3 regions of the Kaistia geumhonensis genome follow, and region 3 is predicted to be linked to each of the others. Evidence: predicted binding sites of a transcription regulator. Region 3 holds the regulator's gene; each other region holds the start of a gene.
What was found. Region 3 encodes PhoB, which activates phosphate uptake and scavenging genes when phosphate is short. Its sites were predicted from a motif close to TGTCATNNANCTGTCAT; they were not measured.

Region 1 (4,478 bases), 660 kb from region 3:
AGCTTTGGGCCGAGCTTCCCGGACCATTTGCAGATCGAATAGGTCGTCAGCAGCTTGTATGAGCCGGAGCGGGTCTTCTTCCAGACCTCGAGCTCGGAACTCTCCTTGTAGCCGCGCACGTAGACCGCCGAGTCGATCGGCATGTCGAGCTCGTGCATCTTGTCGACGAGCTTCTGCGGCACCGGCTTCAGATGCTTGGGCCCGCCATAGCCGGCCTCCTCGCAGGCGGCGAGCAGGAGCCCCGCCACGACGACGAGAACGGCACGGATGAGGCGGCCGGTCAGCGCTTGTCTCAGCATGGACACCCTCAAGGATCGTCTCGCGAGCCGCCCTGGCGGCGCCGCGCGTCAGCCCGCAAGCCTCGCAAATGCACGAGGCATTGGGCCGCTTCGACGGCCGCATGCCTCACAAGACGGGCGGAATCGTGTCAGAGCGAGCGGCCGATCGCAAGAAACTTCTCGCGCCGCTGACGCCGGATCTCTGCCGGCGGCAATCCGTCGAAGGCGGCGAGCGCGGAGACGAGCGCGTCGCCCACGGCCGCGACGACGATGTCGGGCGCGCGATGCGCCCCGCCGACGGGCTCCGGAATGATCTGGTCGACGACGCCGAAGCGCAGGAGATCCTGCGCCGTGATCTTCATGTTGGTCGCCGCGTCCTGGGCGCGCGTCGAATCGCGCCAGAGGATCGAGGCCGCGCCCTCAGGCGATATCACGCTGTAGATGGCGTGCTCCAGCATCAGGACGCGGTTGGCGGTCGCAATCGCGATCGCCCCGCCCGAGCCACCCTCGCCGATGATGACGGCGACGTTCGGCACGCCGAGTGCGAGGCCTGCCTCGGTCGAGCGGGCGATGGCCTCGGCCTGGCCGCGCTCCTCGGCGTCGATGCCGGGAAAGGCGCCGGCGGTGTCGACCAGCGAGACGACCGGCAGGCCGAAGCGCTCGGCCAGTTCCATGATGCGCACGGCCTTGCGGTAGCCCTCGGGGCGGGCCATGCCGAAATTGTGCCGAAGGCGCGTCTCGGTGTCGTGCCCCTTCTCCTGGCCGATGACCGCGACGGGCCGGCCGCGCAGGCGCCCGAAGCCGGCGATGATCGCCTGGTCGTCGCCGAACTTGCGGTCACCGGCGAGCGGGGTGAAATCGTCGATGATGGCCTTCACATAGGCCATGAAATGCGGCCTGTCCGGATGACGGGCGACCTGCGTCTTCTGCCAGGGCGTCAGCTTGGAATAGATGTCCGCGAGCGCCTGGCTGGCCTTGGCCTCGAGGCGCTGGATCTCCTCGCCGATGGCGACGGCATCCCCGCTCTCGCCCATGGCGCGGAGCTCCTGGACCTTCCCCTGGAGATCGGCGACGGGCTTCTCGAATTCCAGAAAGGTGCGCATTGAAACCTGAACGCCGGACCAAGATCACGGGACACCACGCGAATGCGCGGGGTCCGAAAGCGCGCGCACACTGGCGGCAAGGCCATGGGCTGTCAAGCCGAAGGCGGCGCGACGAGGAAGCGGAGCTTTTGGGGAAAGGTTCCTCTGCCGCCGCATCGGGCTGAGGAGGGGTGGTCCGGCTCGAACCTGGTACCCCGGGGGGCTGGGGGGCTGAGAAATTCCGAAGTCCCTGCCGAGCCGGACCGTCTGTATGGAGACAATACTACCCCGCAATGCGGCTGGTGGCAGGCCGAAAAAGGGCGAAAGCGTGAAAATCCTCGCCGCTGCATTCACGCCTTCGTGAGGCCGCGACACACGGGCGCGAGCGATCATTTCCGTTACAAGGACGCCTCCCGCCTTGCCAGCCCGACCGATCGGGGCGATCATGACAGGACTGCGACACGCGTCGCGCGACAGGCAGGAGGCGCTGTTGTCCGACAGCGAGGAGGAAGCGAAGAACCGCTCGGCGGCGACGCTGGTGCCCTTCACCGCTTCGCCGCCCGAACTGCACGCACCGCTCCATCACCAGCCGTCGCCAGGCCCCCGCCAGATCGCCTTCAACAGGCACGAGCTCAACCAGATCCTGCGCGTCTATGGCCGCATGGTCGCCGCCGGCGAGTGGCGTGACTATGCGATCGATCATCTGAAGGAAAAGGCCGTCTTCTCGATCTTTCGCCGAACGGCCGAGATGCCGCTCTACCGCGTCGAGAAGGACCCGAGCCTCGCCCGCCGCCAGGGTGCTTATGCCGTGATCGCAGCCGGCGGCTATGTCATGAAGCGTGGCCACGACCTGCATCAGGTGCTGTCGGTGCTCGACAAGAAACTGAAACTGGTCGACGGCTGAGGTCAGGCCGGCGGAGTCTCCGCGCCGGAACCGAGCACGCGCTGCATCAGAACCGTGTCGAGCCAGCGGCCATGCTTGAAGCCGACATCGGCGAAGGTGCCGACGAGGCGAAAGCCGAGGCCGAGATGCAGCGCGACCGAGGCCTTGTTGGCCGAGTCGCCGATGACGGCGATCATCTGCCGGAATCCGGCATCCGTCGCAGCTCCGATCAGGGCAACCAGCAGCTGGCGGCCGATGCCGCATCCGCGTGCCTCCGCAGCGATGTAGATCGAGTCCTCGACCGTGGCGGCATAGGCCGGTCGGGGCCTGTAGGGACCGGCATAGGCATAGCCAGCGACCGCGCCGGCGTCTGAGACGGCAACCAGATAGGGATGGCCGCCTCCGGCGAGCACGGCGTGGCGACGCGTCATCTCCTCCAGCGACGGTGGTTCGAGTTCGAAGCTCGACGTCCCCGCTTGGACCGCCGCGCCATAGATGGCGGTGATCGCGGGAAGATCGCCGATCGTCGCGGCGCGGATGAGGATGGAGGGCTTTCCGGTCATGGTCACGGGCGGCAGCGCGACGAAAAAGGGCGCGGCTTTCGCCGCGCCCTCGCATTCAACCAGTCGATCCGCTCAGCGGCGGTCGCCGAACAGGCGAAGCAGCATGAGGAACAGGTTGATGAAGTCGAGATAGAGCGTCAGGGCGCCCATGATCGCCTTGCGGCCGGCCACGGTGCCGTCGTCGCCCGCATAGTACATCTCCTTGATCTTCTGCGTGTCGTAGGCGGTGAGGCCCGTGAAGATCAGGACACCGAGGACCGAGATGGCGAAGCCGAGTCCCGAGGAGCCAAGGAAGATGTTGACGATCGACGCGATCACGATGCCGATCAGGCCCATGAACAGGAACGAGCCCATCCCCGTCAGGTCGCGCTTCGTCGTGTAGCCATAGAGGCTCATGGCGCCGAAGGTGGCGGCGCTGATGAAGAAGACCTGCGTGATCGACTGCGCCGTGTACATGACGAAGATCGTCGTCAGCGACACGCCCATCAGGGCCGAATAGACCCAGAAGGTGAACTGCGCCGCGCCGACCGACATCCTCTGGATGCCGAAGGACAGCACGAACACCAGCACGACCGGCGCGAAGACGATCACCCACATCAGCGGGCTGCCGAATAGCACCTGGCCGAGCGCGGTCGGCTGCAGCGCGCCACCGGTCTCCACGAAGGCCAGCTTGAACATGCCGATCGACGCCGCAGCGGTGATCAGCAGGCCGATCGCCATGTAGTTGTAGACCTGCAGCATATGCGTGCGCAGGCCCTGATCGATAACACCCGTTTCGGCACGCGCTGCGCCAAACGGTGAGACGCGATTGTCGAAATCTGCCATCGAATTCCCTCTCCCGTACAAAGTCCGCGTTCTCGCGCGACGCCCCGTCGGTCCGAACCTCCGAAAGGACCTCGGAACCGGCCGGCCGGAATGCAGTTTGCGATATGGCCCCTGCAAATCTCGCATGCAAGGGTCCCCGACGATAACGCGTGGCAAATGGTAGCTGATGCGTAAGGGAGCGCCTACAGGTTTCTGAGGACGGGCGCCGCCTTCTGGCCGAGCAGCCGCCATGTGCCGGCGAGGCCGAGCACCACTGTGACGACCACGGCGGCGACGGCAGCGCCGACCGCGCTTGCCGCGGCGAAGTAGAAGCTCTGCTTCATGACGCCGGCGACGACGCCGTATGCGGCCAGCGAGCCCGCGAGAACGCCGAAGATCGCCGTGGCGAGGCCGATCAGCCCGTATTCCAGCGAGAAGGCCGAGACGAGCTGCCGGCGCGTGGCGCCGAGCGTCTTCAGGATGACGGCGTCGTGCAGGCGGCGCCGATGTCCGGCCGCCAGCGCACCGGCCAGAACCAGGACGGACGCCGCCACCGCCACCGACGACGCGATGCGGATGGCGAGCATCAGCTGACCGAGAATGTCGGAGACGCGATCGAGCGCCTCGCGGACGCGGACGGCGGTGATCGCCGGGAAGGCGCGTCCGGCATCCTTCATCAGCGTCGCCTCGCGGGCCGGATCGCCGCCACCCGGATAGGCGAGCGTCGTCAGAACCGTGTAAGGCGCGCCGGCGAAGGCGTTGGGCGAGAACACCATCACGAAGTTGATGGCGAGGCTCTCCCAGTCGACCTGGCGGAGATTGGCGACCTTCGCCGTCACAGGCCTGCCGAGCACATTGACCTCGATGC
Region 2 (4,478 bases), 370 kb from region 3:
CTCGTGCAGTCCCTCGGCCGAGATGTGGCGATTGCCGTCGCTGAACAGGATCTCGGCCAGCGCCACGCGCTGGCGCGTCGGCCGGAGGCCAGCCCCGCGCAGGATCGCCCGCACTTCCGATGATTTCCGGTCGGCGCGCGCGCCCCGCTTCGCCAGATCAATCCGCATCAAGGAACCGTTCCGCCTGCACAAGTCCGAGAACCGGCGGCCCTGCCCATGGCCGGCCACCGCGATGACGCTAACCTAACTTTCTCGGGAAGGTTTTGCAACGGTTGCGCATAACGATGAAAGAAGGGCCGGCGCTGGCGACGCCGACCCCCATTCTGATGCCGAGATGCGGTGCGATCGAGTCTTGCCGCGTCAAGCCTTGGCGGGCTGGATGTCCGTCGACCAGAGCGCCGTGTCGGCGGTGTCGTAGAGCGTCACGGTCATGACGCCGGTGTCTGCCGCGATCTTCACGTGGCCGAAGAACTGCAGGCCGGAGGCGGGAGACAGGTTGACCTGACCGGCCGGCGGCGCCTTCACATATTTCGCTTCCGGGCCGAAGGTCATGTCGAGTTCGCCCGGGCCGAAGGTGCCGGCATGGATCGGGCCGGACACGAATTCCCAGAACGGCTCGAAATCCTGGAACTTCGCCTTGCTCGGGTCGTAGTAGTGCGCTGCCGTATAATGCACGTCGGCCGTCAGCCAGACGGTGTTCTTGATACCGGCCGCCTTGATGAAGCGCAGCAGGTCGGCGAATTCGAGTTCGCGGCCGAGCGGGGCGCCGGCATTGTTGTTCGAGACGGCCTCGAAGCCCTTGCCCTTGTTGTCGACGAACTGGTCCCAAACGACGAGCGACAGCGGCATGTCGGCGGCGATCACCTTCCAGGTCGCCTTGGAATCGAGCAGCGCCTGCTTCAGCCAGGCGAGCTGCTCCGCCCCCAGGAACGCGGCGACGCCGCCCTCGGCCGTCTCGAGATTGTCGCCGTTGGGGCCGCGATAGGTGCGCATGTCGATCATGAACACGTCGAGCATCGGACCGTAGGCGATCTTGCGGTAGACGCGCTGCGGCTCCGCCATCGTCGTCGCGATCGGCATCCACTCGTGGAAGGCCTTGGCGGCACGGGCGGCGAGGACGTGGATGTTCTTCTCGGTGTAGGCGGCGCCGAGCTGCTTGGAATCCGACCAGTTATTGGTGACCTCGTGGTCGTCCCATTGCGTCAGCACCGGCACGGCCTCGTAGAGGGCGCGGACATTGTCGTCCATGAAGTTGTATTTGTACTGGCCGCGGAACTCGTCGAGCGTCTCGGCGACCTTCGACTTTTCCGGCGTGACGATGTTCTTCCACTTGGTGCCGTCGGGCAGGCCGACCTCGGCCTTGATCACGCCGTCGGCATAGACGTTGTCGCCGGAGTGGATGAAGAAGTCCGGGTCGTGCTTCAGCATGGTGGCATAGCCCTTCATGCCACCGGCGTCCGGGTTGATGCCCCAGCCCTGACCCACGGTATCGCCCGACCAGACGAAGGAGATGTCGCGGCGGCCGGCCGGCGCTGTGCGCAAATGGCCGGTGACGGGATCGGCGGTGATGTTCGGGTCGGCGAGATCGGCGAAGCGGACGCGGTAGAAGATCTCCTCGCCGGCGGGCAGGTCCTCGGCGAGGATCTTCACCGTGTAGTCGTTCTCGGGCAGCGCGGTCAGCGTCGGCAGGCGGCGCGGATCGGCGAAGCTTTCGGTGGTCGACCACTCGAACACCGCGCGCGCCGGACGATCGGTGCGCGACCACAGCACGGCGCGGCCTTCGCTCACGTCACCGGACTGGACGCCATGCGTGACGACCGGGCGGTCGGCGGCGCGGCTGATGCCCGGGAGGGCGAGGCCGGAGGCGGCGACGAGGCCGGTCGCCGCCGTCGAGCGCAGGAATGCTCGGCGCGACAGACGGTTTTCAGTGAGGCGGATGGCCATGGGGGTGTCCTTGTTCGCGGGGGAGAGGCTGGAACACCTCCAGCCTAGCCGGCGCGAATGACACCCCCTTCAAGGGCGTGTAACGCTTCGATGACGCCGCGGCGGGGCCGCGGCGCCGGCTTCACTCAGTCCTTGGCCAGGCGGTCGCGGGCGGCGAGGGTGCGGAGGCGGAGCGCGTTGAGGCGGATGAAGCCGGCCGCGTCCTTCTGGTCATAGGCGCCGCGATCGTCCTCGAAGGTGACCAGCGCATCCGAATAGAGCGACTTCGGCGACGAGCGGCCGACGACGATGACATTGCCCTTGTAGAGCTTCAGCCGGACCGTGCCCTCGACATGCTCCTGGCTCTTGTCGATGAGGGCCTGCAGCATCAGGCGCTCGGGAGCGAACCAGAAGCCGTAATAGATCAGCTCCGCATAGCGGGGCATGATCGAATCCTTGAGATGGGCCGCCTCGCGGTCGAGCGTCAGGCTCTCCATCGCGCGGTGCGCGGCGAGGAGGATCGTGCCGCCGGGCGTTTCGTAGACGCCGCGCGACTTCATGCCGACGAAGCGGTTCTCGACGAGGTCGAGACGGCCGATGCCGTTGTCGCGGCCGAGCTCGTTCAGCGCCGTCAGCAGTTCGGCCGGCGACAGCGCCTTGCCATCGATCGAGACCGGGTCGCCCTTCTCGAAGCCGATCTCGACATAGGTGGCCTTGTCGGGCGCATCCTCGGGCGCAACCGTGCGCATGAAGACGTAGGGCGGCGGCTCCTCGGCGGGGTTCTCGAGCACCTTTCCTTCCGAGGAGGAGTGCAGGAGGTTGGCATCGACGGAGAACGGCGCCTCGCCGCGCTTGTCCTTGGCGACCGGGATCTGGTTCTTCTCGGCGAAATCGATGAGGTCCGTGCGCGACTTGAAGTCCCAGATGCGCCAGGGCGCGATCACCTCGAGCTTGGGATCGAGCGCCGCCACGGTGAGCTCGAAGCGCACCTGGTCGTTGCCCTTGCCGGTCGCGCCATGGGCGATGGCGTCGGCACCGGTCTCATGCGCGATCTCGACGAGGCGCTTGGCGATCAGCGGCCGGGCGATCGAGGTGCCGAGCAGATAAGTGCCCTCGTAGAGCGCATTGGCGCGGAACATCGGGAACACGAAGTCGCGCACGAATTCCTCGCGCAGATCATCGATATAGATCTGCTTGACGCCCATCATCTCGGCCTTCTTGCGGGCCGGCTCGAGTTCCTCGCCCTGTCCGAGATCGGCCGTGAAGGTGATGATCTCGGCCTGATACTGCTGCTGCAGCCATTTGAGGATGATCGAGGTGTCGAGCCCGCCGGAATAGGAGAGCACGATCTTCTTGATGTCGGACATGGAAGGGCTGTTCCGCAAGGTTTCCGCTGGCCCGGCGTTATAGACGCACGCCCTTGCCGCGGCAACCGCGCCTCAGAGCCGTGCCAGCGTTCCGCGCAGCAGGCGGCGCAGCTTCAGCCCCGCCCGGCCGAGACCCGTCTCCACGGCGGCATCGAGCCGGTCGCCGAGCGGCCCCCTCACCATCACGCGGTAGAGGATGAGCACCACGCCCGCGGTCATGCCCCAGGACAGCATCACGTCGGAGAGGTAATGCCCGCCGAAGGCGAGGCGGTTCAGCGACAGGGCGAGGCCGACCAGCGCGACCGGGATGCCGACCGGAAGCCGCAGCGAGGCCGGCAGCAGCAGCACCGGCGCCAGCAGCCAGATCGCCGTCGATGCCTCGCCGGAGACGAAGGAGCAGTTCGAGATGCAGGCGCCGTCGAAGTGCCAGGCCGGCACGAAGCTCCAGTCGCCGCCGAAGAGGTCGGTCTGGATCGGGCGCGGCCGGCCCGACCAGCTCTTGAAGATCGCGTTGACGACGAGGCCTGGCCCGAGCGCGAGGCTCGCCAGCAGGAAGAGCGTCGAGCGCGGGCGGATCGCCATTGGCCGCGCCGGCCAGACGAGCTTGCCGACGAGGCTCGCCGCGAGCACGACGAGCACCAGGATCACGAGCTGGTCGCCGAGGCGGCGCAGCGCCATCAGCGAGGCGAGCTTCGTCGCCGGGAATCCGCTGGCATCATGAAACCAGCCGGCAACGGCCGTGTCGATCGCCGGGAAGGCGATGAACACGGCCGAGCAGGCCAGGAGATAGAGGGCGACCCACAGGAGCGGCTCACCGGCCGGCGCCCCCAGACCGCGCCGCCCGCTATCCTCGCCGCTCACCCTCTCATCCGCCATCGTCCGCCCTCGTCACCGCCGAAGACGGCTAGCCGTCCCTGATGGCGAAGGCAAGGCGCCGGCCCGGATCAGAAGGCGCGGTTGATCGAGATCGACAGCGTCTGCGTCGTGATCGTGTTCGAGAAATCGCCGCTGAGGATGCCCGTCTCCTGCCAGCCATAGGCGTTGCGGACGAAGGGGGCCGAGAAGTCGCCGCTAGCGCCCTCCGTGAAGTTCACGGCATAGCTCGCATCGATGAACCAGTCGCGCGTCAGGAAGTAGGTGCCGCCCAGCGTCAGCGACGCGCCCCAGACCCAATCGGAACTGGAAAAA
Region 3 (4,478 bases):
TTCATGTATCTCGGCGAGTTGATCGAATTCGACGAGACGTCGAAGATCTTCACGGCCCCGGGCGACAAGCGCACCCAGGACTACATCACCGGACGCTTCGGCTGAGCCCCACGGCCAGGAGGACGACATGTCGGAACACATCGTTTCCCGCTACGACGACGAACTCAAGGACGTGCAGCGCCGCATCGCGGAGATGGGCGGCATGGCCGAGCGGCTGGTCGATCTCTCCGTGCGGGCGCTGACGCGGCTGGACGTGACGATGGCCAACGCGGTCATCGCCGACGATCGCCGCCTCGACCAGGTGCAGCGCGAGACGGAAGAGCTGGCGATCATGATCATCGCCCGCCGCCAGCCGATGGCGCTCGACCTGCGCGAGGTGATCGGCGCCATGCGCATCTCGAACGACCTCGAGCGCATCGGCGATCTGGCCAAGAACATCGCCAAGCGCGTCCTCGCGCTCGACGGGCAGTTCCAGTCGAAGCGCTTCATCACCGGCGTCGAGCACATGGCCGAGCTGTCGCTCGCCCAGCTCAAGGACGTCCTCGACGCCTATGCCTCGCGCGACGTCAACCAGGCCTTCGAGGTCTGGCGCCGCGACGCCGACATCGACAGCATGTACACCTCGCTGTTCCGCGAACTCCTCACCTACATGATGGAGGATCCGCGCAACATTTCGCTGTGCACGCATCTGCTCTTCTGCGCCAAGAACATCGAGCGCATCGGCGACCACGCGACCAACATCGCCGAGACCGTGCACTATGTGGTGACCGGCGAGTCGCTGACGCAGGACCGGCCGAAGCAGGACGAATCGAGCGTGACCAAGGTCTCCTACGACGCCGCCTGACCGGGCCTGAAGGGACATCGCGATGACCCCCCGCGTGATGATCGTGGAGGACGAGGAAGCGCTCGCCCTCCTGCTCCGCTACAATCTCGAGGCCGAGGGCTACAGCGTCGAGGCCGTGCCGCGCGGCGACGACGCCGAGACGCGGCTCAAGGAGACGACGCCTGATCTCCTGCTGCTCGACTGGATGCTGCCCGGCATTTCGGGCATCGAGCTCTGCCGCCGCCTGCGCGCACGCGAGACGACCCGCACGCTGCCGATCATCATGCTCACCGCCCGCGGCGAGGAGCAGGAGCGGATCCGCGGCCTTGCGACCGGGGCCGACGACTATGTCGTTAAGCCGTTCTCGGTGCCTGAACTCATGGCCCGCGTGCGCGCCATCCTGCGCCGTTCGCGGCCGGAGGTGATCGCCTCGCTGCTTCGGGCCGGCGACATCGAGCTCGACCGCGAGACGCACCGCGTCCGCCGCTCGGGCCGCGAATTGCGGCTCGGTCCGACGGAATTCCGGCTGCTCGAGTTCCTCATGAAGAGCCCCGGCCGCGTCTTCTCGCGCGAGCAATTGCTCGACGGCGTCTGGGGCCGCGACGTCTATGTCGACGAGCGCACGGTCGACGTGCATATCGGCCGGCTGCGCAAGGCGGTCAATCGCGGCCGCGTCAAGGATCCGATCCGCACGGTGCGCGGCTCCGGCTATGCCTTCGACGACCAGTTTGCCGGTGCCGCAAACTGATCGGCCGCCTTACCGAACTTCAGCATGATTGACGGCCGGAGCGGGCGCGCGAGCCCCGCTCCGGCCGTTTCGCTGTTGCGGCAACCCCTTCTTCGCAAAGAGAAAGCGGCCGGCTCTCGGCCGTTAACGAAGAAGTAACGTAAACAATCGTGGTTAAGTGACGTAGTTAATCTGTTCTTAAACGTTCCCCGGCAAAGTCGGCTGCGACGGATTCAGATTGATCGGGCGATGTCTCGGTCCAGCCTTCGATCGGGGAGACTTCGATGGGTTACGTGAAGACCTTAACGCTCGCTGCCGTGGTCGGGGCGGGCATCGCCGCCGCGGGCGCCGCCCACGCGGCCGACCTTCCGGAGCCCTATGTGGAGCCCGCGCCCGTCATCGCGACGGGCGGCTGGTATCTGCGCGGCGATATCGGCTACAAGTGGTACAATAATCCCGACATCAGCTTCGTCACGCCAAGCTATGTCGACAACTGGAGCAACAACTCGCTCGACAATACCGGCCTCATCGGTATCGGCGCCGGTTATCGCTTCAACGACCACTTCCGCGTCGACGGCACGATCGACTACGAATTCCAGTCGGGCTCCTACGGGCAGGGCTATTGCGGCGGCTGTGGCGAGCTCTACGGCATCGATCACACCGTCGAGACTGCGGACATCGCCGCCTGGACCTTCCTCGTCAACGGCTATGTCGATGTCGGCACCTGGTCGGGCTTCACGCCCTATGTCGGCGCCGGTATCGGTACGTCCTACCTTCAGACCTCGAATGTCGCCTTCGTCAATCCGGACGGCAATTCGGGCTATTGGGACGGCGGCAGCCAGTGGAACTTCGCCTATGCCCTCATGGCCGGCGTGTCCTATGCCTTCTCGCCCAACATGTCGGTCGACCTCAACTATCGCTATCTCAATCTCGGCGACGCGGTCTCGGGCTATATCCCGGCCGGCGGCGGCGGCGTGATCAATTACGACAACATCTCGGCCAACGAAGTCCGTCTCGGCCTGCGCTACAACTTCTATTGAGAGCGCTATCCGGGAGAGGCTTTCTCCGGACATGATCGAGGGCGCGTCACCGCGAGGGGCGCGCCCTTTTCCTTTGCGGCCCAGGGCCCGAACTCGGCCAGGAGTGGATTGGCGTTCGGCCATCTTCGTCAGGCCCGAAGGCGTAGGTGTAGCGACGCCATTTCGGCGTCGAGGGCGACCCGCGGGGGAGGGCCCGCTTCGCCTGCTTCTTGCCCTCTCATCGTTTCCTCGCACGCAGACCCCTGTCCCTTTGAGTCCGGAGCGTCGCGGCGCAGAAACGCCGCGTTGACTTCCCTCATCGCCGCGCGTAACAGCGACGGCGGGACACGCCTCCCCAACGAGGCGCTGCTATCTGAGAGGGTAGATCATGGCAGATCTCGCGATGCCCGGCCGCCGGCCGGTGAATTCCAATTATTCCTCCGGCCCCTGCGCGAAGCGACCCGGCTGGTCGCTCGAGGCGCTCAAGGATGCGGCGCTTGGACGCTCGCACCGCGCGAAGATCGGCAAGGCCAAGCTCCAGAAGGCGATCGACCTGACGCGGTCCGTGCTCGGCGTGCCGGCGGACTACCGCATCGGCATCGTGCCCGCTTCGGACACCGGCGCCGTCGAGATGGCGCTCTGGTCTCTGCTCGGTGCGCGCGGCGTCGACCTCCTCGCCTGGGAGAGCTTCGGCGAAGGTTGGGTCACCGACGTCGTGAAGCAGCTGAAGCTCGCCGACGTCCGCACCTTCACCGCCGACTATGGCAAGCTGCCCGATCTGGGCAAGGTCGATTTCGACCGTGACGTCGTCTTCACCTGGAACGGTACCACCTCGGGCGTTCGCGTGCCGGACGGCGAGTGGATCGACGCCGACCGCGCCGGCCTCACCATCTGCGACGCGACCTCCGCCGCCTTCGCGCAGGACCTCGCCTGGTCGAAGCTCGATGTCGTCACCTTCTCCTGGCAGAAGGTTCTCGGCGGCGAGGCTGCGCATGGCATGCTGATCCTGTCGCCGCGCGCCGTGGAACGGCTCGAGAGCTACAAGCCGGCCTGGCCGCTGCCCAAGATCTTCCGCATGACCAAGGGCGGCAAGCTGATCGAAGGCATCTTCGTCGGCGAGACGATCAACACTCCGTCCATGCTCGCGGTCGAGGACTATCTCGACGCGTTGACCTGGGCCGAGGGCCTCGGCGGCTTTGCGGCGCTCGAGGCACGCTGCGACGCCAATCTCGGCGTACTGGCCGATTGGGTAGCGAAGCGCGACTGGGTCGATTTCCTGGCTGCCGAGCCCGAGACGCGGTCCAATACTTCGGTCTGTCTCGTGATCACCGACCCGGCCGTCAAGGCGCTCGACGCCGACGGCCAGGCGGCTTTCGCCAAGGGTATCGCCTCGGCGCTGGAGAAGGCCAAGGTCGCCTATGACATCGGCTCCTATCGCGACGCCCCGGCCGGGCTGCGCATCTGGGCCGGCGCCACGATCGAGGCTTCCGATCTCGCGATCCTGACCGAATGGCTCGACTGGGCCTTCGCCACGCAGAAGGCCGGCCTCAAGCAGGCCGCCTGACTTCATCGCGTTCATCATCCTTTCCGTCATGCCCGGGCTTGTCCCGGGCATCCACGACTTCCCCTCGGGGAGGCAGGAAGACGTGGATGGCCGGGACGAGCCCGGCCATGACGATGCCTGAAAAAGGTCAAGCACCATGGCACCGCGCGTTCTCATTTCTGACAAGCTTTCCAAGTCCGCCGTCCAGATCTTCAAGGATCGCGGCGTCGAGGTCGACTATCTGCCCGATCTCGGCAAGGACAAGGAGAAGCTGCTCGAGATCATCGGCAATTATGACGGTCTCGCGATCCGCTCCAATACCAAGGTGACCGAGAAGGTCATCGCGGCGGCGGGCAATCTGCGCGT

Region 1: QO015_RS15200 (DUF2794 domain-containing protein) is a predicted target of PhoB. The motif match lies at 1,806-1,822, and genes of this name have one in related genera.
Region 2: QO015_RS16545 (alkaline phosphatase D family protein) is a predicted target of PhoB. The motif match lies at 2,024-2,040, and genes of this name have one in related genera.

The regions. Positions count from the first base shown of each region.
Region 1 is NZ_JAUSWJ010000001.1:3,204,640-3,209,117, reverse strand. It holds gene QO015_RS15210 (L,D-transpeptidase family protein) at 1-299, opposite strand, end outside; gene QO015_RS15205 (acetyl-CoA carboxylase carboxyltransferase subunit alpha) at 428-1,381, opposite strand; gene QO015_RS15200 (DUF2794 domain-containing protein) at 1,851-2,264, shown strand; gene QO015_RS15195 (GNAT family N-acetyltransferase) at 2,267-2,806, opposite strand; gene QO015_RS15190 (Bax inhibitor-1/YccA family protein) at 2,879-3,631, opposite strand; gene QO015_RS15185 (ABC transporter permease) at 3,814-4,478, opposite strand, start outside.
Region 2 is NZ_JAUSWJ010000001.1:3,500,213-3,504,690, forward strand. It holds gene irrA (iron response transcriptional regulator IrrA) at 1-168, opposite strand, end outside; gene QO015_RS16545 (alkaline phosphatase D family protein) at 361-1,944, opposite strand; gene QO015_RS16550 (argininosuccinate synthase) at 2,070-3,290, opposite strand; gene QO015_RS16555 (phosphatase PAP2 family protein) at 3,363-4,166, opposite strand; gene QO015_RS16560 (hypothetical protein) at 4,235-4,478, opposite strand, start outside.
Region 3 is NZ_JAUSWJ010000001.1:3,867,129-3,871,606, forward strand. It holds gene pstB (phosphate ABC transporter ATP-binding protein PstB) at 1-105, shown strand, start outside; gene phoU (phosphate signaling complex protein PhoU) at 128-844, shown strand; gene phoB (phosphate regulon transcriptional regulator PhoB) at 867-1,571, shown strand; gene QO015_RS18325 (outer membrane protein) at 1,835-2,590, shown strand; gene QO015_RS18330 (phosphoserine transaminase) at 2,958-4,133, shown strand; gene serA (phosphoglycerate dehydrogenase) at 4,270-4,478, shown strand, end outside.